4 regions of the Mesorhizobium sp. M0768 genome follow, and region 1 is predicted to be linked to each of the others. Evidence: predicted binding sites of a transcription regulator. Region 1 holds the regulator's gene; each other region holds the start of a gene.
What was found. Region 1 encodes PhoB, which activates phosphate uptake and scavenging genes when phosphate is short. Its sites were predicted from a motif close to TGTCATNNANCTGTCAT; they were not measured.
Positions count from the first base shown of each region.

Region 1 (5,356 bases):
CGCCCGCTATATGCTGATGCGGATCGACGCCCGTACGGGAGCCTGACCGATGTCGACATCCTCATCGCTCCACAGCCGCCGCAAAGCCAGGAATTCGGTGATGATGGCGCTTTGCGTCGTCGCCGCCGGCATCGGGCTTGCCTGGCTGGCGCTCATTCTCGGCGCGTTGGTCTATAAGGGCACAGCCGGGCTTTCGCTCGCGGTCTTCACCGAGATGACGCCACCACCGGGCGAGGCCGGCGGCTTGCTCAATGCCATCACGGGCAGCCTGCTGATGACGATCATCGCCGTTGTCGTCGGCACGCCGATCGGCGTGCTGGCGGGAACCTACATGGCCGAGTATGGACGCTTTTCGCGCATCACCACCGTCGTCCGCTTCATCAACGACATCCTGTTGTCGGCGCCGTCGATCATCATAGGCTTGTTTGTCTATGAGCTGATGGTGCGGCCAATGGGACATTTCTCGGCCATTGCCGGCGCCGTTGCGCTTGCCATCCTGGTCATTCCGGTGGTCGTGCGCACCACTGAAGACATGCTCAACCTGGTGCCGAACGCGTTGCGTGAAGCCGGTGCCGCGATCGGCGCGCCGCGCTGGGTGGTGATCCGTTCGGTCGCCTACCGCGCCGCATTGTCCGGCATCGTCACCGGCATATTGCTGGCGATAGCACGCATTTCCGGCGAGACGGCGCCGCTGCTCTTCACCGCGCTCAACAACCAGTTCTGGAGCAGCAATATCAACGCGCCGATGGCCAGCCTGCCGGTGACCATCTTCCAGTTCGCTCTCAGCCCTTACGAGGAATGGCAGCAACTGGCGTGGACCGGCGCACTCATAATCACCCTGACGGTTCTGGGCTTGAGCATCCTCGCCCGCAGCCTTACCGGACGCAGAGAGGACAGATGACACAGATGTTGTCCCCAGACATGACGATGGCCGAAACGGTCGCCGAGAAGACGAAGATCGAGGTCAAGAATCTCAACTTCTACTACGGCCAGAGCAAGGCGCTGAAGGACATCAGCCTGTCGCTGCCTGAGCGCAGTGTCACGGCCTTCATCGGCCCTTCGGGCTGCGGGAAATCGACGCTGCTGCGTGTATTCAACCGCATCTATGAGCTCTACCCAAAACAGACGGCCGAGGGCCAGGTGCTGCTCGACGGCAAGAACATTCTCGACCGGTCGCAGGATCTCAACCTCCTCAGGACCAAGATCGGCATGGTGTTCCAGAAGCCGACGCCGTTCCCGATGTCGATCTACGAGAACATCGCCTTCGGCGTCAGGCTCTACGAGAACCTCGGCAAGTCCGAGATGGACGGCCGCGTCGAACAGGCGTTGAAGCGCGCCGCGCTGTGGAGCGAGGTCAAGGACAAGCTCAACGCCAGCGGCTTGAGCCTATCCGGCGGCCAGCAGCAGCGGCTCTGTATCGCCCGCACCGTGGCCGTGAAGCCGGAAGTCATTCTGCTCGACGAACCGGCTTCGGCCCTCGACCCGCTGTCGACTGCCAAGATCGAGGAACTGATCGACGAATTGCAAGCCGACTACACGATCGTCATCGTCACCCACAACATGCAGCAGGCGGCGCGCGTGTCGCGCCAGACGGCCTTCATGTATCTGGGTGAACTGGTCGAGTTCGACCGGACCGAGAAGATCTTCACGTCGCCCCGCGAGAAGCGCACGCAGGACTACATCACTGGCCGCTTCGGCTGAGCCGTTCCGATCATGCATATGAGGACAGGACCATGGGCGAACACACAGTCGCTTCTTTCGACGAGGATCTCGAGCAGATCAGCAAGCTGATCCGCGACATGGCCGACCTCGCCGGTTCGATGGTCGGCGGGGCGACCAAGGCGCTGTTGAATTCCGACAACGTGCTGGCGCAACGCGTCGTTTCCGACGACGCCATCATGGATGCGCGTCAACGCGAACTGGACGACCGCGCCATCACCCTGATCGCCAAACGCCAGCCGATGGCCCACGATCTTCGCCATGTGGTCGGAGCGATCCGCATGGCGGGCGACCTCGAACGCATCGGCGACCTTGCCAAGAATATCGCCAAGCGCGTGAGTGCGGTCGGCCTCAGCGCCACGCCGCGGGACCTGTCGCATTCCATCGACGCGATGGCGCAGCTGGTTCTCATCCAGGTGCAGGGTGTCATCGAGGAATATGCTGCAGGCGATGCGGCCGCGTTGGCCAAGCTTCGTGCCGCCGACGAGCGCATCGACGTTAAATACACGTCCGTGTTCCGCGAGCTGTTGACCTACATGATGGAAGATCCGCGCAACATCACCGCTTGCACGCACCTGCTGTTCTGCGCCAAGAATCTGGAGCGGATCGGCGACCATGTCACCAACATCGCCGAAAATGCGTATTATGTGCTGACCGGCGAGCAATTGCCGGTCAATCGTCCGAAGCAGGACGAAACGACAATGTCCGCACCGGTGACATGATGGGGGTGCCCAGCCGATGATCGCACCACGCATAATGGTGGTGGAGGACGAGGAGCCGTTGGGTGTGCTGCTCCGCTACAATCTCGAATCCGAAGGCTACCAGGTCGAGGTGGTGACACGCGGCGACGAAGCCGAGATCCGTTTGCAGGAGAATGTGCCCGACCTTTTGGTGCTCGACTGGATGATACCAGCGGTTTCCGGCATCGAGCTCTGTCGTCGGTTGCGGGTGCGCCCCGAAACCGAGCGGCTGCCGATCATCATGCTGACCGCGCGCGGCGAGGAGAGCGACCGGGTGCGCGGTCTTTCGACCGGCGCCGACGACTATCTGGTCAAGCCGTTTTCGACACCGGAATTCATGGCCAGGGTCAAGGCGCTGCTGCGGCGCGCCAAGCCGGAAGTGCTGTCCAGCGTGCTGAAGGTCGGCGACATCGTGCTCGATCGCGAATCGCACAGGGTCTATCGCAAGAAGAGCGAAATCAGGCTCGGGCCGACCGAATTCCGGCTGCTCGAGTTCATGATGCGGCATCCGGGCCGTGTCTTCTCGCGCAGCCAGTTACTCGATAATGTCTGGGGGGAGACAATCTACATCGACGAACGCACCGTCGACGTGCATGTCGGGCGGCTGCGCAAAGCCGTCAACAACGGCCGGATGCCGGATGTCATCCGCACCATCCGCGGCGCCGGCTATGCGATCAGGGAAGATTGACCCGCCTGGTCAGGCTACGTTCTTTCTGACGCTGGGCCTCATTTGCGCGCCCGGCGCGAAAATCTCCTGGTCGACGAAGCTTAACGCCCGCATCGCGCAGCCTTCGCGGATCAGAGGCAATTCGTTCGGCTCTGTATCGAAGGAGATCGAGCCTGAATGCTGGCCGCCGGCGGTCTGGGCGATTGCCTTCCGCAAGGCCGGCTCGATCAGATCGAAGGCGGCGGCACTGGCGCCGACCATCGCGACCGGTGCCGGATCGATCAGCGCGAACAGCGAGCCGAGACCGAAACCCAGCGCTTCGCCGGCCTTGCGGTAGGCCTCGCGTTCCGGCCCATCTTTCTCGCGCGCCCGGGCCGCCAGTGCGCGCATGTCGGCGTCGCTGACGTCGGCGACCGGTTCGCTGTCTTCGCTCATCTGCCTGGCGTTGCGCCAGATGGCGTAGTTGCCGGCATACGCCTCGATGCAGCCGCGCCGCCCGCAACGGCAGAGCGCGCCGCCCGGACGATGGATCATGTGGCCAAATTCGCCGCCCGAGGAATGCGTCCCGGTGAACAGTTCGCCCTTCAGCACCAGCCCCATGCCGATGCCATGCGAAAGCAGGATGGCGATGAAGTCATCGCGATAGCGATCCGGATTGCGCCAGCGCAAAGCCACCGCCATCATGTTGCAGTCGTTCTCCACCGTTGCCGGGATGCCGAATTCGTCCTCCAGCATGTCGGCAAAGGCGATGTCGGTCTGCGGCGTGATCGGCGACCACAGCATGGCGCGTGCAGGGGAGTCGGTAATGCCCTGAATCGCCAGGGCGATGCGGGCGACACTGCGGACGTCAAGATCTGGATCCTGCAGCCGGCGCCGGACGATGGCCATGCATTCACGGATCAGCTCGTCGCGCGGCATAGTCAGCGTGTCCAGCCGGCGCTGTTCCTCGGCGACCACCTGTCCCGTGTAGTCGATAATGGCGGCCGAAAGGAAATTCAGCGACAACACCACGGTCAGCACCGCCGCCGCTTCCGGGTTGAGGGCGAGGCCGACTTGCGGACGACCGCGTTTCAACGAAACGGGCTCACTTGGCTTGCTCTCGGCGAGGATGCCTTCCCGTATCAGGTCGGAAGAAATCGCCGATATGGTCGAATGACTGAGGCCGGTGGTAGCTGCGATCTCAGTACGCGATGGCTGGCCGGCCCGGCGCACCGCCGAGATCACCATCGCCCGGTTGCGCCGGCGCAAATCGTCATGGCGGATTCCGACCGACATTGTTTTGCTTTCCTCCCGGTTGCCGCGGCCGCTCATGAACCGGAAGCCGTCGGTAATGTCCGACAAATAGTGTCGGATGAGGCAAATAGTGTCAGATGCAGGTGGCGCTGTCATCGTTTATTCCGACGCTCGAAAAAACTCGCAGAGTCATCAAAATCCATCAGAATCGATGTTGACAGCAGCCGGAGATCGGACCAGTATTTTTTCGAGGCTCGAAAAAATTAGAGCTTCTAAGCTGGTCTTTGAGCCAATTGGTCACGCCGTACGCGGCGCAGGGAGGATATGATGAAGAAATTCACGACCGCCATTCTGGCGGGTGTCGCCATGACGCTGGCGCTGGCGTCGGTGGCGCAGGCTAAAGACAAGGTCATCGGCGTTTCCTGGTCGAACTTCCAGGAAGAGCGCTGGAAGACCGACGAGGCCGCAATGAAGGCGGCCATCGAGGCCGCAGGCGACAAGTATATTTCCGCCGACGCACAGTCCAACCCCGGCAAGCAGCTCACCGACGTCGAGAGCCTGATCTCGCAGGGCGCCAACGCACTGATCATCCTGGCGCAGGACGCCTCGGCCATCGGGCCGGCCGTGCAAAAGGCGCTGGACGAAGGTATTCCGGTTGTCGGCTACGACCGGCTGATCGAGAACAAGGACGTCTTTTACCTGACCTTCGACAACAAGGAAGTCGGCCGCATGCAGGCCCGGGAAGTCTTCAAGGTGAAGCCGGAAGGCAACTACGTCTTCATCAAGGGTTCGGGTTCCGATCCGAATGCCGATTTCCTGTTTGCCGGTTCGATGGAGGTGCTGAAGGCGGCAATAGACAGCGGCAAGATCAAGAATGTTGGCGAGGCCTATACCGACGGCTGGCTGCCGGCCAACGCTCAGAAGAACATGGAACAGTTCCTGACCGCCAACGACAACAAGGTCGATGCCGTGGTCGCGGCCAATGACGGCACTGCCG
Region 1 covers NZ_JAMYPD010000004.1:230,440-235,795, reverse strand. Annotated here, with positions in the region: gene pstC (phosphate ABC transporter permease subunit PstC) at 1-46, shown strand, start outside; gene pstA (phosphate ABC transporter permease PstA) at 50-901, shown strand; gene pstB (phosphate ABC transporter ATP-binding protein PstB) at 898-1,701, shown strand; gene phoU (phosphate signaling complex protein PhoU) at 1,734-2,441, shown strand; gene phoB (phosphate regulon transcriptional regulator PhoB) at 2,458-3,147, shown strand; gene NKI08_RS07745 (ROK family protein) at 3,157-4,401, opposite strand; gene xylF (D-xylose ABC transporter substrate-binding protein) at 4,687-5,356, shown strand, end outside.

Region 2 (5,356 bases), 110 kb from region 1:
CTCCTTGTCGGGAATGGCGATGGAAACGCCCTTCACGGCCTCAACGCCGCTGGGATAGATTTTCCTGACATCCTTCAGATCCACGGTCGCCATCGGCTTCTCACTTTTCGGATTCGACCAGACCGCGCACGAACCAGCGTTGCATCAGCACGACCACCAGGATCGGCGGCACGATGGCCAGCATTGCCGTGACCATCACGAGGTGCCATTGGGTGTCGGCATCGGCGAAGGAAACCATCTTTCTCAGCGCGATGACGATGGTGTTCATGTCGTTGCTGTTGGTGACGAGCAGCGGCCAAAGATACTGCGTCCAGCCATAAATGAAGAGGATCACGAACAGCGCGGCGATGTTTGTCCGCGACAGCGGCACCAGAATATCGAAAAAGAAGCGCCATGGCCCGGCACCGTCGACACGCGCCGCCTCGACCAATTCGCCCGGTATGGTCATGAAGAACTGGCGAAACAGCAGCGTTGCGGTGGCCGAGGCGATCAGCGGGACGATCAGGCCGGCATAGGTGTCGATCATGCCGAGATCGACCATCACCTTGTAGGTCGGCAGGATGCGCACCTCGACTGGAAGCATCAAGGTGATGAAGATCAGCCAGAAGAAGGTCATGCGCAACGGAAAGCGAAAGAACACGATCGCGTAGGCCGACAGGATCGAGATGAAGATCTTTCCCACCGCAACGCCGAGCGCCATGATCGTGGTGTTGAGGAGCAGCCTGCCGACGCTGACCCCGCCGATACGACCGATGCCGCCGAACAGCGCCTCGCTGTAATTGTTCCATAGCTGGCCGCCGGGCAAGAGCGGCAGGGGCGGCCTGAGGATCGTTTGCAGCGTGTGCGTCGAGGCAACGAAGGTGTAGTAGATCGGAAAAGCCACGATCAATATGCCGAGGATGAGCACGGCATGGGCGATGAAGGTGCGGAGCGGGGACTGGCCGATCATCGCTGCCCTCAGCCGTAGTGGACTTTGCGTTCCACATAGCGGAACTGGATTGCTGTGAGCGCGATGACGATGGCCATCAGGATGACCGACTGCGCCGCCGAGTCGCCCAGGATCAGATTGACGAAGCCGTCATTGTAGACCTTGTAGACCAGCGTCTCTGTCGTCTTGCCCGGCCCGCCGCCGGTGACGGCATGAACGATGCCGAACGTGTCGAACAGGGCATAGACGGTGTTGACGACCAGCAGGAAAAAGGTTGTCGGCGCAAGCAGCGGGAAGACGATGGTCCAGAAGCGCTTGGTTTCGCCGGCGCCGTCCATGGCCGCCGCTTCGATCAGCGTTTTCGGCACCGCCTGCAGGCCGGCGACGAAGAACAGGAAGTTGTAGCTGATCTGCTTCCAGGCAGCAGCCGACACCAGCAGGATCATGGCGTGGGTGCCGTTGAGCAGCGGGTCCCATACGACGCCGAGGCTTCTCAGCAAATAGGCCAACGAGCCGATCGAGGGATTGAACAGGAAAAGCCAAAGCATGCCGGCAATCGCCGGCGCCACGGCGTAAGGCCATATCAACAGTGTGCGGTAAAGGCCTTTGCCGCGCACGGCCTTCTCGGCCATGACCGCGAGCAGCAGGGCCACAACCATGGCAACGATCGCGGTCGCAAGAGAGAACACTACTGTGACCTTGATCGAGTTGAGGTAGGCCGGATCGGCCAGCACCTTCCGGAAATTGGCAAACCAGACGAACCTGCTCTTCAGCCCGAACGGGTCTTGCCTGAGCATCGACTGGTACAGCGCCTGACCGGCCGGCCAGTAGAAGAAAACCAGGGTGATGGCGAGTTGTGGCGCCACCAGCAGGTAGGGCAGGATCTTGTTGGGAAAGACGACGCGTGGAGACAGGCTGATTTCCCTCGCTATCCAGGTATCGCCCGCGCGAGCTCGCGTGGGCGATATTCCAACCGACTAACTGAGATAATCCCGTCAGTTCTCCAGCGCTTCCTTGATCGCCGCGTTGCCGCGCGCAACCGCATTGTCGAGTGCCTGCTGGGCGGTTTGCTGGCCGGCCAGCATCTTCTCCAGCTCCTCGTTCTGGATATCACGCACCTGCGGCAGATTCGGCAGGCGCACGCCCTTCGAATTGTCGGTCGGCGACTTGCCGATCATCTGCAGGATGGGTGTCTCGCGGCCGGGGTTCTTGTCATAGAAGCCTGATTTCTTAGTCGCCTCGTATGCCGCAAGCGTCACTGGCAAATATCCCGACTTCTGGTGCAGATATTCCTGCACATCGGTCTTGGACAGATAGGCAAAGAAGGCCGCGACGCCCTTGTATTCCTCGTCCGACTTGTTGCCGAACACCCACAGGCTGGCACCGCCCGGCGTCGTGTTCTGCGGGGCACCCTTGGCGTCACTGTCGTAAGGAAGCTGGCCGATGCCATAGTTCATGCCGGACTTGACGATATCGCCGAGGCCGCCCGACGATTCGGTGAAGATGCCGCATTCGCCGGCGAGGAATATCTGCTTGGCTTCGGAGGTGCGCCCGCCATATTTGAATGTGCCGTCCTTGGCCAGGTCAGCGAGCGCCTGGAAGTGGTTGACGAAAATCGGCGCATTGATCTTGAGTTCGACATCACCGCCGGCCAGGCCATTCTGCTGGGTGGCCCAAGGCACGTCATTCCACGCCGCGAAATTCTCCAGGTGGATCCAGGTCAGCCAGGTCGAGGTATAGCCGCAAGGGGCGGCGCCGCTCGTCTTGATCTTCTTGGCAGCTTCCCACACCTCGTTCCACGTCTTGGGCGGATTGTTCACGTCGAGGCCTGCCTTCTGGAAGATGTCCTTGTTGTAATAGAGGATCGGCGAGGAAGAGTTGTAGGGGAACGATAGCATGGTGCCGTCCGGCTTCGAATAATAGCCGACGATGCCGGGCAGATACTGGCTCTTGTCGAAAGTCATCCCGGCGCCGGTCATCACATCGGCCACCGGCTTTATCGCACCCTCGGCCGCCATCATCACGCCGGTGCCGACGTCGAACACCTGGAGGATATCTGGCGCTTGCCCGGCACGAAAGGCAGCGATGCCGGCATTCAGCGTCTCCGGATAGGTGCCCTTGAACACCGGAACGAGCTCATAGTCGCTCTGGCTGGCGTTGAAATCCTTGGAGATCTTGGCGACGACCTCGGCGTTGGCGCCGGTCATGGCGTGCCACCAGCTGATCTGCGTGACGGCGAAGGCGGAGGTGGTGGAAAGCAGGGTCACGGTGGCGGCGATACCGGCCGCAAAGCCGAAGAACTTCATGTTTCATCTCCCGTTTGTCATTGGCGAAAGGGGGCACCTCCGCAAAGCCAATATGTGGCGCTGATGACAATGGGACAACGGTTTTGTTGCGGATCAATGAACACCATTTCTTCCTAAAGTGCACTCGCTACCGAAAGCGCGGCGTCAGAAACGACATCACCGCCTTTTCGGCGCGGCATCGGTTTTCCCCCGAAAAGACCCGCCTCATGGCCCGCGGGTTAACCATTCGTTAAAATCTCCAAGAGCTAATCCGTCACACCTCCCCTGTTAGTTTTGGCAGACCGAGTGAACAGGATGCTGACGGTCTATAATTGTATCGTAAATCAGCACGACCTGAGACTGGTTGCGCTCGCTGCACTCGTCTGTGGAATTTCTTGTTTCTCAGCAGTTAATCTCCTTAAGCATGTCGGCCGATCGACCGAGCGAAACCGGCTTGTCTGGCTGATGATCGCCGCGGCCTCGACCGGGTTCGGCATATGGGCGACGCATTTCATCGCCATGACCGCGTTTACGCCGGGAATACCGAACGCATACAATCCGGGATTATCCGCCTTTTCGCTTGCCGCCGCCGTTATCATGACCGCGCTTGGGATGTGGGTCGCCACCTTGCGCCGCGGCATCGACCATTTCCTCGTCGGTGGCGCCATTCTGGGCGGCGCCATCGCGACGATGCACTACATCGGCATGGCAGCTTTCGAGGTCGAAGGCCGGCTCGTTTGGAACCTGCTCCTTGTCGCGATATCGCTTCTGGCCGGCGTAAGCCTCGCGGCACTGGCGCTTCTTGTCGTCTTGCGCCGCCCGTCAGCGCTCGCGACTCTCGGCGGCGCCGCGCTTTTGACGCTGGCCATTTGCAGCTTGCATTTCATCGCGATGGCCGCGGTGTCGATCATTCCGGATTCCTCGATTGAAATATCCGAACATTCCATCGAGCCCATTTCCCAGGCCTTTGCCGCAGCGGTCGCCAGCCTGGTAATCCTTGTGCTGTCGGGTGCCGCGCTGTGGATCGATCTGCGCTTTCGCCACCAGAAGCTCGAGGCCGATCGCATGCACGATCTCGCCAATGCGGCGGTGGAAGGTCTGATCGTTTGCGATGGCACCCGCATCGTCAGCGCCAATGACAGTATGGCGAAGCTGACCGGAACAGCGACAGCCACCCTGAACACGATGCAACTCGGCGAGCTTTTCGACGGACAGAGCGCAGCCGATATGTCCGGCTTCGGCGAACAGGCGCAGGAAGCGAAGTTAAGGGGCAGCGACGGCGCGAGAATTCCTGTCGAGCTGATCGCCAGGAGAATCACCTACTGCGGCAGGCCTCATACGGTGCTTGCCGTTCGCGACATCCGTGAGCGCAAGAAGGCAGAACAAGAGATCCTCCGCCTCGCGCATTTCGATCCGCTTACCGGGCTTGCCAATCGGCGGAGCTTTTCTTCCCGGCTGGAAGCAGAATTCGCGTCGATGGATCGTGGCGGCAAGGATGGATATCTGGCGCTCCTGCTGCTTGACCTCGACCGGTTCAAGCAAGTCAACGACCTCTACGGCCACAGCGCCGGCGATGCTATGCTGCAGAAGCTGGCGCACTGCATTTCCGGCATCCCGCGCAACGGACAGATGCTCGCGCGTCTCGGCGGCGATGAATTTGCCATCATAGCTCCGAACCTCCCCGACCCCCTGGCCGCAGGCCGGATAGCCGAGGACTTGCTGGCGGCGATCCGGGAGGAAAACAGGGTTTCGGTCGGCTCCGGCCTCGTCTCGGCCAGCATCGGCATTGCCTTCTTTCCGCTGGATGCCGAAGACCAGGCCGGCCTGATCAGCCATGCCGACACGGCACTCCATCGCGCCAAAACCGAAGGCAGGGACACTTATCGGTTTTTCGAGATGGCCATGGGCACCGCGGCCCGCGACAAGCGCGTGATGGAGCATGAATTGCGCCAGGCGATCGCCCGCAAGGAGTTCCACCTCGTCTATCAGCCGCAGAAGGAGATCCGCGGCGGCAGGATGATCGGCTTCGAAGCCCTGGTCCGTTGGCAGCACCCTGAGCGGGGTGACATTTCTCCGGCCGTTTTCATCCCGGTGGCCGAGGACAGTGGCGCTATCGCGCAGATCGGCGACTGGGTGCTGACGA
Region 2 covers NZ_JAMYPD010000004.1:124,890-130,245, forward strand. Annotated here, with positions in the region: gene ugpC (sn-glycerol-3-phosphate ABC transporter ATP-binding protein UgpC) at 1-93, opposite strand, end outside; gene ugpE (sn-glycerol-3-phosphate ABC transporter permease UgpE) at 101-949, opposite strand; gene ugpA (sn-glycerol-3-phosphate ABC transporter permease UgpA) at 958-1,842, opposite strand; gene ugpB (sn-glycerol-3-phosphate ABC transporter substrate-binding protein UgpB) at 1,924-3,234, opposite strand; gene NKI08_RS07160 (bifunctional diguanylate cyclase/phosphodiesterase) at 3,529-5,356, shown strand, end outside.
Region 2: ugpB (sn-glycerol-3-phosphate ABC transporter substrate-binding protein UgpB) is a predicted target of PhoB. The motif match lies at 3,287-3,303, and genes of this name have one in related genera.

Region 3 (5,356 bases), on a different contig from region 1:
GGTCGGCATCGCGGCCGCGCCGGCAGTTCAGGCCGCTGAACTCTGGCGCACCGGCGGCCTCGAGCAGCCTGAATCGGCGCTGTTCGACGCCGCCGGCCAGCGCGTTGTCGTCTCGAACATCGTCGGCAATCCCGGCGAAGCCGACGGCAACGGCTATCTGTCGATCCTGTCGATGGACGGCAAGCTAGTCACGCAACACTGGACCGACGGCATGGACGCGCCCAAGGGCATGGCGATTGTCGGCGGCAAACTCTACGTCGCCGACCTCACCCATGTGCGCGTCGTCGATCTCGCAAGCGGCAAGCTAACATCGACGATCGACGTGCCGAACGCGGTCTTCCTCAACGACGTGACCGCCGACGCGTCCGGCAAGATCTATGTCACGGATATGCTTGCCGATACGATCTATCGCATCGACGGCGACCGGCCCGAACTGTTCGTCAGGGATGCGGCGCTTGCTTCGCCGAATGGCATCTTCGCCGATGGCGGCCGGCTGATCGTCGCTTCCTGGGGCAAGGGCATCAAGCCCGACTTCAGCACCGCGGAGCCGGGCGGCCTGCTCTCGGTCGATCTTGCTACCAAGGCCGTTTCGCCACTGCCCGGCGCGGAAAAATTTGCCAACCTCGATGGCGTCGTTGCCATCGGCGGCAGCATCTACGCCACCGCGTATATGACCGGCACGCTCTACCGCTACAAAGCCGGCGGCACGCCGCAAGCGGTTGCGACGTTCAAGCCGGGCAGCGCCGACATCGGCACCGACGGCAAGTCGACAATCTTCGTGCCGCTGATGAACGACGGCGAGATCGCGGCATTGGGCCTCGACTAAGCCAGCCATCGGCTCAGGCGGCGGGCGCGGCTTTCTTCAGCTGCGCCCGCGATCCGTGATCGAGGCGGTATAAGTCACCAGCGGCCGCTTGACGCCGTGGTTGATCAGCATGCGGCGTATCTGCGGCGAAGCGCCTGATATAATGAAGCGAACGCCGGCGCGGCTCGCCTTGTGGGCCGCACCCTCGATGACATTGGCCGCCGTTGAATCGAAGAACGGCATCGCCGAACAGTCGAGGATGAAGTTCCTGCGCTGGCGCGGTCGGCGACGTCTTCCTGCACCAAGGATTGATGGTCTGCCTCCAAACATGCAGCACTCTTTGCCAGCCGATGCACTGTGATGCTACAAACCTCGGCATCGTTTGGCGGGACATCCACTGCGATCCCGATTTCACAGGCACGACTTCAAAAGGATGAGCGGGTGAAGATATTCAAAGCGTTGGCAACCTCGACAGCCTTGCTGTCGATGGTTTTCCTGCTGGCAGGCTGCGGTCATGGCCTGATCAACAGGCTGATTTGAGTCAGGTGCCGTCGGCCCGCCCAAGCCATCGCTGCAGGAACCGTGCCGCAAGCCAGCACAGCATCGCCCAGGCAAAGCCGGCGCACCAGCCGGCCAATACGTCGGACGGCCAGTGGACGCCGAGATAGATGCGGCTGATGCCGACCACCACTGTCGTCAGCACCGCCAGCCCGAGTACATAGATCTTCGTTGTGCGCCCGGGCAAAACCCGCGCCGCCATGCTGCCCAGCGTCAAATACGTCACCGCCGACAGCATGGCGTGGCCGCTCGGAAACGAAAGCGATGCCACATCGGCGAGATGCGAGACCAGATCGGGGCGCGGCCGGTCGATATCGAATTTCAGCACGCTTGACAGGAGCTGGCCGCCCGCTACCGCGACGAACATGAGAAGCGCCGCGCCTGGCCTGCGGATAAGAAGCAGATAGACGATCATTGCTGCCGTGATCAGCAGCAGTACGCTGGCGCTGCCGAGGCTGGTGATGTCGCGCATCGCCCCTTCCAGCCACGCCGGTCCGATCGGATTGTCGGGCTGGCCGGCCTTGCGGAAGGCAAGCAGGATTTCGGTGTCGAAGGCATGCGGCGTGGTCGCCCGCGCCAGCTCCATCAGCTCCTCGAACCCCCACAGCCCGCCGGCAATGACCAGCCCGGCCAGCAGAACCGGGAACTCCAGCCAGTTGGGCAGTCTGCTTGCAATCTTCTTCATCGGCCCGATCGCAGTTACAGCCTTTGCAGATAGGGCCCGAGCGTGATCAGCGCCACAGCTGCGATGGCAAGCACGATGCCGGTTGCCTGCAAGGCATTGACGCGCTCGCCGAAGAAGACCAGCGCCACCACATTCACCGACACCAGCTGGATCACCGCCGACAGGCTGAACGACACCGACATGCCGAATTCACGGATCAGCCTCAGCATGATCAGATTGCCCAGCGAATAGAGCGCCAACGTCAGCACAATCTTGCCGAGGCTCGGCGCCAGCCCCCACTGTTTTGCGGCCATCGCCGCCAGCAGGAAGATCACCGTCGAAACGCAGAGCTGCCCAAGTCCCCAGAAACTCACTTTTGTTCCTCCCGATGCGGTCCCTACCGCCTGCCGCAGCTCTTGTTTCCGAAGCGCCGGTCGCGGTCAAGCGGGGCCGATGTTGGATACGAAATCGCAGGTGGCAATTAGCCGGCATGTCATCAAACTGTGACCTGCCGGTAATACCGGATTGGCCAGGCAACACGCTCCAGCAATCCATCCAGCCAGAGGCAGGCCCTATGACCGAACATCGCACCCCTGACGCCCATTTCCGCACCAGCCTGCTCGAGGAAAACGATGGGCCAGGAGCCAATCCCACCGACAACCGCACCATGGGTGAGATCATCGCCGCGCGGTTCTCACGCCGCGGCTTCCTCAAGGGTTCGCTTGCCGTCTCGGCCATAGCCGCTACCGTCAGCCCGCTGGCGCTGATCACCGCCGACAATGCCCGCGCCGCCGAAGGCTCCGCCTTCGCTTTCGACGAGCTCGAGGCCGGCATCGACGACAAGCATCACGTCGCACCTGGCTATGACGCCGACGTGCTGCTGCGCTGGGGCGATCCGCTGTTCGCCGATTCGCCGGGATTCGATCCGACAAAACAGTCGGCGGAAGCCCAGGCCAGACAATTCGGCTACAACAACGACTATGTCGGTTATATCCCGATCGACGGCTCGGCCGAGCACGGCCTGCTGGTCGTCAATCACGAATACACCAATCCGCACCTGATGTTTCCGGGCCTCGTCACCATCGTCGATGGCAAAGCCAAGCAGGCGCCCCTCAGCAAGGAGCAAGTCGATGTCGAGATGGCCGCGCATGGCGGCACTATCGTCGAGATACGCAAGGTATCAGGCAAATGGCAGGTCGTTCGCGACGGCAAGCTCAACCGCCGCATCACCTCCTCCAACACCGAGATCGCGCTCTCCGGCCCGGTCGCCGGCCACGACCGCGTCAAGACCAGCGCCGATCCGACCGGCACGAAGGTCATCGGCACCATCAACAATTGCGCCGGCGGCGTCACGCCGTGGGGCACCTATGTCATGGCCGAGGAGAACATCCACGGCTATTTCTCGGGCGAGCTGCCGCAGGGGCATAAGGAGGCGGCCAATTACAAGCGCCTCGGCATTCCCGAAGATGCCTATGAGTGGGCAGCGCATTACGACCGTTTCGACATCGGCAAGGAGCCTAACGAGCCGAACCGCTTCGGCTGGATCGTCGAGGTCGACGTCCAGGATCCGACTTCGGTGCCGAGGAAGCGCACCGCCATGGGCCGCTTCAAGCATGAGGGCGCCGAATCGATCGTCGCCCAGGATGGCCATGTCGTCTTCTATCTCGGCGACGACGAGCGCTTCGACTATGTCTATAAGTTCGTCACCACAGGCAAGTTCGATCCGGACAACCGCGCCGCCAACATGGATTTGCTCGACGACGGCACCTTGCATGTCGCCAAGTTTGCCGACGACGGTTCGGTCGAATGGCTGCCGATCGTCTTCGGCCAAGGGCCGCTGACGGCGGAGAACGGCTTTGCCAGCCAGGCCGACGTGCTGATCGAGACGCGCCGCGCCGCCGACCTGCTCGGCGCCACCAAGATGGACCGCCCGGAAGACATCCAGCCCAATGCCGTCAACGGCAAGGTCTATGTCATGCTGACCAACAATTCGAAGCGCAAGGCCGACCAGGTCGACGCTGCCAACCCGCGTGCCGAAAATGCCTTTGGCCACATCATCGAGATCGTCGAGGACGGCGGTGATTTCACCGCGACAAAGGGCAGGTGGGAAATCCTGCTGAAATGCGGCGATCCCGCTGTGGCCGACGTCGGCGCCACCTTCTCGACCGCAACCACCGCCAATGGCTGGTTCGGCATGCCGGACAATTGCACGGTAGATTCGGCTGGCCGCCTCTGGGTCGCCACCGACGGCCAAGGCCCGAAAGCCACCGGCCGCACCGACGGTCTGTGGGCTGTCGATACGGAGGGGACGGCACGGGCGACATCAAAGCTGTTCTTCCGCGTGCCGATCGGCGCCGAAATGTGCGGTCCCCTGTTTGCGCCGGACGACCAGACCGCCTTCGTTGCGGTCCAGCATCCGGGCGACGGCGGCGAGGACTGGGAGGCTTTCGGCCGTCCGTCCTACTATGAGGATTTGTCGACGCGCTGGCCCGACTTCAAGCCGGACATGCCGGTGCGCCCGGCGGTCGTTGCCATCACCAGGCAAGGCGGCGGCAAGATCGCGGTCTGACACGCAGCAGGTCTTGCAGTCTCAAGGAAGGATTTCGGCGGTACGAAATCCTTCCTTCCGATACGGGATGCATCCATGCTGCGCATCATGCGCCGACTAATCATTCGCTGCGCTGAACCACGGCCACATTCATTGTGCTTCGCAACCTGAAGCCGATGGACTCGTATAACGCTATGGCCGCGGCGTTGCTGGCATAGGCGTGGAGATAGGGAACTTCGCCGCGCGCCACTATCCGGTTTGCCACGAATAGGGACAGCAGCTTTCCTAGACCACCGCCGCGAAATTCCGGATGTGAGCACACCCCGCTGAGTTCAGTATAGCCAGGTTGCTTCATGCGCTCGCCGGCCATTGCCGCAAGCCTGCCCTCGATCTTCACACCCCAAAAATCGCCCAGGCTCAAGGCTTCGAGCGTGAATGGGCCAGGCTTGGTGAGCAATGCCAGGGCGAGCATCTCAGCAGCATCGTCTCGGGTCAGACGATGCACGCGCGGGTCGGAGACGATCTGCAATGACTGCTCGGCGATCATCTGAACCCCGGCTGCGGTCGAAGTCGCGGAAAGCCCCGTGGGCAGAGCAATCGCGTCCGCTTGAAGCAGGATCACACTCTCGCCCGGGGAGACAAGCTTTTCGAGCGCCAGCAGGCTTTCCGGGTCGTCCGCGCCAGTGGCGGCGAAAGGGACGATCGACGGCCGATATCGCATGGCGAGGTTGTCACCCTCCGCGAAGGCCCGATGTCGCGTCTGAAGCGCGCTCCAGATCGG
Region 3 covers NZ_JAMYPD010000014.1:80,573-85,928, forward strand. Annotated here, with positions in the region: gene NKI08_RS18965 (SMP-30/gluconolactonase/LRE family protein) at 1-826, shown strand, start outside; partial or broken gene NKI08_RS18970 (sodium-independent anion transporter) at 840-1,087, opposite strand; gene NKI08_RS18975 (phosphatase PAP2 family protein) at 1,347-2,048, opposite strand; gene NKI08_RS18980 (hypothetical protein) at 2,063-2,401, opposite strand; gene NKI08_RS18985 (PhoX family protein) at 2,602-4,596, shown strand; gene NKI08_RS18990 (GNAT family N-acetyltransferase) at 4,697-5,356, opposite strand, start outside.
Region 3: NKI08_RS18985 (PhoX family protein) is a predicted target of PhoB. The motif match lies at 2,519-2,535, and genes of this name have one in related genera.

Region 4 (5,356 bases), on a different contig from region 1:
AGCTGGTGGCCACGCACGGCTTTCGTACCGCTGACCACGAGGAGATCCTCACCCAGGCGCTGGCCGAGAAACAAGAAAAACCGGGAGGACGGACATGAGCACCGAGGCGATCGCTGCCGAAAGGCCGAAACGCAACTACAACGCCCTGTTCGGGCTGACACTGCTGGCGCTGCTGGTTCTTTTATGGATCATCCTGTCGGTGGCGACGCCGAGCTTCGCCTCGGCCAACAACATCTCGAACCTGTTGCGGCAAGGGTCGATGATCGCCATCCTGGCGGTCGGCCAGACCTTCGTCATCATCACCGGCGGCATCGACCTTTCCGTCGGCGCCGTGGTCGGCTTCGCCACCGTCATCGTCGCGATGCTGATCAACGCCGGCATACCGGTTTTCCTCGCCATCCTGATCACCTTACTGGTCGGCGTCGCCATCGGCATGTTCCATGGGTTCGGCATCGTCAAGATGGGCCTGCCGCCCTTCATCATCACCCTGGCAACGCTGACCTCGCTGCGCGGCATCGGTCTGTTGATGACCAACGGCAACTCGATCTCGATCAACAACGACGCCTTCCAGACGTTCTCGCGCAGTTCCTTCGCCGGCGTCCCCAATCTGTTCTGGATGGTGATCCTGGTCGGCATCCCAGCCTACATCTTCCTGCACCACAGCCGCTGGGGCCGCTATCTGTTCTCGGTCGGCTCCAACGCCGAGGCGTCGCGCCTGTCAGGCGTCAACGTCCAGCGCACCATCTACATGGCCTACACGCTGTCGGGCCTGTGTGCGGCCTTCGTCGGCGTGCTGCTCGCCTCGCGCATCGGCATCGGCAATCCGACGCAGGCCGAGGGCTGGGAATTGCAGGCGATCGCCTCCTCGGTGATCGGCGGCACCTCGCTGTTCGGCGCTGTCGGCTCCGTGCACGGACCGCTGCTCGGCGCCTTCATCCTTGCCACCATCAACAACGGCGCCAATCTGCTCAACGTCAACGCCTTCTGGCAGCGCATCATCACCGGCGTGCTGATCATCGTCATCGTCTATTTCGACGGGCTGCGCCGCCGCGGCAAATAGACTGCCTCCCAACAACCGCCGGCCTCGCGACAGCAGGGCCGGCGGTGCCATGAACCGACTGGATTGAAGCATGAAAGCCGTCGTCTGCCGCTCGCCCGGCGAACTTGTCCTCGAAGATCGTCCGGAGCCTGGCGCGCCCCCCGCCGGCTGGGCGCAGGTCGCCGTCAGCCATGTCGGCATCTGCGGCACCGACTATCACATCTTCGAAGGCAAGCACCCGTTCCTCGCCTATCCCCGCATCATGGGCCACGAGGTTTCCGGCACCGTGATCGAGGTTGGCGAGGACGTCGATCTCGCCGTCGGCGAAGCGGTGATCGTCAATCCCTATCTCGCCTGCGGCAAATGCAACGCCTGCCGGCAAGGCAAGCCGAATTGCTGCGTCAGGATCGAGGTGCTCGGCGTCCACCGCGACGGCGCGATGTGCGAGCAGATCCTGGTGCCGGCGCAAAATCTTTATCCGGCAAACGGCCTGTCGCTGGCCGATGCCGCCGCCGTCGAATTCCTGGCGATCGGCGCCCATGCCGTGCGGCGCTCGCTGGCTGATCCAGGTGCGCGCACGCTGGTCATCGGCGCAGGCCCGATCGGGCTCGGCACGGCGCTGTTCGCCCGCATCGCCGGGCTCGATGTGACGCTGCTCGACATGAGCGCTGAACGGCTTGGCTTTGCCGAAAGCGAACTCGGCTTCGCGACGCTCGACGGCTCGCGAGGCACCGCTGCCGACCTGGTGCGGGAAGCAACCGGCGGCGACGGCTTCGACGTGGTTTTCGATGCCACCGGCAACACCCGGTCGGTGCAGTCGGCCTTCGCTCATGTCGCGCATGGCGGAGCGCTGGTCCTGGTCAGCGTCGTCAAGGACGACATCGCCTTTTCCGATCCCGAATTCCACAAGCGCGAGATGATGCTGATCGGCAGCCGCAACGCCCTGCGTGCCGATTTCGACCATGTCGCCGCCTCGATCCGCAACGGCGCGCTGCCGCTGGCAAAGCTGGTGACGCACCGCACCACGCTTGGCGAGACGCCGCACGACCTCGCCCGCTGGGCGCATGAGAAGTCCGGCCTGATCAAGGCTGTCATTCAGGTCGGATGATGCCAGGGCTGCCGTATCTCAGAGCGCCGACAATTTGAGCTCGATCCGCTCGGCCGGGAAGCGCGACTCCGAAAACTGTATCGGCTGACCGTCGGGCGTGACGTTGACGGCGACCGTCACCAGCACGATGGCGCCGGGCTGCAGCTCGAGGTCCGCAAGGTCGACGGCATCGGCATGGCGCGCCGACAGCACGGTCGATTGCCTGAGATAGTCGTCGATGCCGAAACGTGCCAGCGATGCGGTGATCGAACCGGTTTCCGCCATGGCGGCATCGATGCCGGCAAAGCGCCTGGCATCGAACCAGCCGGCAGCGCGGGACACCGGCATTCCATCGGCTTCGCCGCGCGTTTCCAGGCGTATCACATCGGCGCCCGTCGCAAGGCCTAAGCCCTCTGCGACACGACGGTTGGCCGGCTCGACCGATGACGCGAGCAAGGTGATATGCCGCTCGGACGCCTGTCCTTGCAATCCCTCGGAAAAGCGGGTGCGAGCGCCGATCGGATAAGACAGCCGCCTGCGCGACAGCACGAAGGTGCCGCGCCCCTGCTCCGCCCTGAGCACGCCCTCCTGCACCAGCGCTGCGATAGCGCTACGCACCGTATGGCGGTTGACGCCATAGCGTCCGGCCAACGCGATCTCCGGCGGCAGCGCGGCATTCTCGGGAAAATCGCCGACGGCGATCGAATGCAGTATCTGGTCGGCGATCTGCCGCCACAGCGCGACACCGCTGCGCCGCTCGATGCGGTTGGCTTGTCCGATCATCTCCCGCCCCAATTCTTTGCGCCGATCTTTTGGCCCGTGTCACGTGCCCGTCATGGACACGCGCTAAATAACAAGTATAATTTGTATAGTTGTCTATATCAATAGATAAATTCACGCAGACGAGGAGTACGGCCATGCGAGGACGGGAAGCGCGAGAGCAGGCCGAGCGCAAGGCCGTGATGGCGACGCTGGCGCAATCGGCCGGCGAAGACATCGTCCGCCTGTGGGACGAAACCGGCCTGCCTTGCGAAGCGGAACTTCTGCGTGGCCCCGAAACCGGCCTGGTTACGGTACGCGGCCGCATCGGCGGCGGTGGTGCCCCTTTCAATGTCGGCGAGGCGACGGTCACCCGTGCCACGGTGCGGCTTGCGTCCGGCCATGTCGGCCACTGCTACGCGCTCGGCCGCGACAAGCAGAAGGCAAGGCTGGCGGCAATCGCCGATGCGCTGTGGCAGGACCCGGCCCTCCGCAATGAGGTCGAGATCGGGATCGTTGCGCCCTTGCAGGCGGCACTGGCCAAGGCGCGTGAACAGCGCCGCGCCGAGACGGCGGCGACCAAGGTCGATTTCTTCACCATGGTACGCGGAGAAGACTGATGGACATCGTAACCCAAGCGATCGAAGGCGGCTTTGCCGATCCGGTATTCAACGCGCAGACCGTATTCCGTGCCGTGATGGACGCGATGGCGCGGCCGGGCAGCGTCCAGCCCTTGCCGGCCCTTGCCCACCCACCGGCGCCGCTGTCGGCCACCGCCGGCGCCGTTGCGCTGGCGCTGTGCGACAACGACACGCCGCTCTGGCTTGACCCGGCTTTGCAGGTGTCGGCGGTGAAATCCTGGCTTGGCTTCCATACCGGCGCGCCGCTGGCCAACACCCCGGCCGACGCGCATTTCGCGCTGATCGCCACGCCGGCCGAGATGATGGCGCTCGACGGGTTTTCGCAAGGCACCCAGGATTATCCCGATCGCTCCACGACGCTGATCCTCGAGGTCGGCGATCTTGTCTCCGGCGCTGCGCTGCTGCTCGAAGGCCCGGGCATCGAGACGACGGCGACGATCGCGCCGGCGCAAATGCCGCGCCATTTCGTCGAGCAATGGAAGCAGGACAACCAGCGCTTTCCCCGCGGTGTCGACATCGTCCTCGCCACCCCTGACAGCGTTGCCTGCCTGCCGCGTACGACGCGCATCAAGATGATGGAGGCGTAGCATGTATGTTGCGGTAAAGGGTGGCGAAGCGGCCATTCGCAACGCCCACAAACTGCTCGCCGACCGCCGGCGCGGCGATCGTTCGGTGCCCGCACTTCGCCTCGACCAGATCGTCGAGCAGCTGGCGCTCGGCGTCGACCGGGTGATGAGCGAAGGTTCGCTCTACGACAGGGAATTGGCGGCACTCGCCATCGTCCAGGCGCGCGGCGACATGATCGAGGCGATCTTCCTGGTTCGCGCCTATCGCACCACGCTGCCGCGTTTCGGCTACACCAGGGCGATCGACACCGGCACGATGCTGGTCGAGCGGCGGGTGTCGGCGACCTACAAGGACCTGCCCGGCGGCCAGCTGCTCGGCCCGACTTTCGACTACACCCACCGCCTGCTCGATCCCGAGCTTGCCGCCGGCGGCGAAGTCGCCGAGCCGGAACAGCGTGCCGGCGAGGCGGAAGCGATGCCGCGCGTCTCGGCCATCCTCGCCCGCGAAGGCCTGATCGAGCCCGACGGCGACATGCCCGGCGATCATGTCCCCGGCGACATCACCCGCGAGCCGCTCGAATTCCCGATGGCGCGTGACATCCGCCTGCAGGCGCTGTCGCGCGGCGACGAGGGGTTTCTGCTGGCGCTCGGCTATTCCACCCAGCGCGGCTACGCGCGCAACCATCCCTTCGTCGGCGAGGTTCGCATCGGCGAGGTCGAACTGGAACTGGACGTGCCGGAACTGCCCTTTGCGGTACCGCTCGGCAGCATCCGCGTCACCGAATGCCAGATGGTCAACCAGTTCAAGGGCTCGGCCAAGGCGCCGCCGCAATTCACCCGCGGCTACGGCCTCGTCTTCGGCCAGAGCGAGCGCAAGGCGATGGCCATGGCGCTATGCGACCGCGCGCTGCGCGCCTCGGAGTTGGGTGAGGATGTCATCGCCGCCGCGCAGGACGAGGAGTTCGTCATCTCGCATTCCGACAATGTCCAGGCGACCGGCTTCGTCGAGCATCTGAAGCTGCCGCATTATGTCGACTTCCAGGCCGAACTCGACCTCGTGCGCCGCATGCGCGCCGAGCATGATGCCCGCGAAAATGCCGGCAAGGCCGAAGAAAAGAGGCAGGCAGCGGAATGAGTGCACAACCAGCGGACATCGCCACCTACAACTTCGCCTATCTTGACGAACAGACCAAGCGGATGATCCGTCGGGCGATCCTCAAGGGCATCGCCATCCCCGGCTATCAGGTGCCGTTCGCCTCGCGCG
Region 4 covers NZ_JAMYPD010000003.1:403,945-409,300, forward strand. Annotated here, with positions in the region: gene NKI08_RS06400 (sugar ABC transporter ATP-binding protein) at 1-98, shown strand, start outside; gene NKI08_RS06405 (ABC transporter permease) at 95-1,060, shown strand; gene NKI08_RS06410 (zinc-binding alcohol dehydrogenase family protein) at 1,131-2,147, shown strand; gene phnF (phosphonate metabolism transcriptional regulator PhnF) at 2,166-2,909, opposite strand; gene phnG (phosphonate C-P lyase system protein PhnG) at 3,044-3,505, shown strand; gene phnH (phosphonate C-P lyase system protein PhnH) at 3,505-4,113, shown strand; gene NKI08_RS06430 (carbon-phosphorus lyase complex subunit) at 4,115-5,227, shown strand; gene NKI08_RS06435 (alpha-D-ribose 1-methylphosphonate 5-phosphate C-P-lyase PhnJ) at 5,224-5,356, shown strand, end outside.
Region 4: phnF (phosphonate metabolism transcriptional regulator PhnF) is a predicted target of PhoB. The motif match lies at 2,947-2,963, and genes of this name have one in related genera.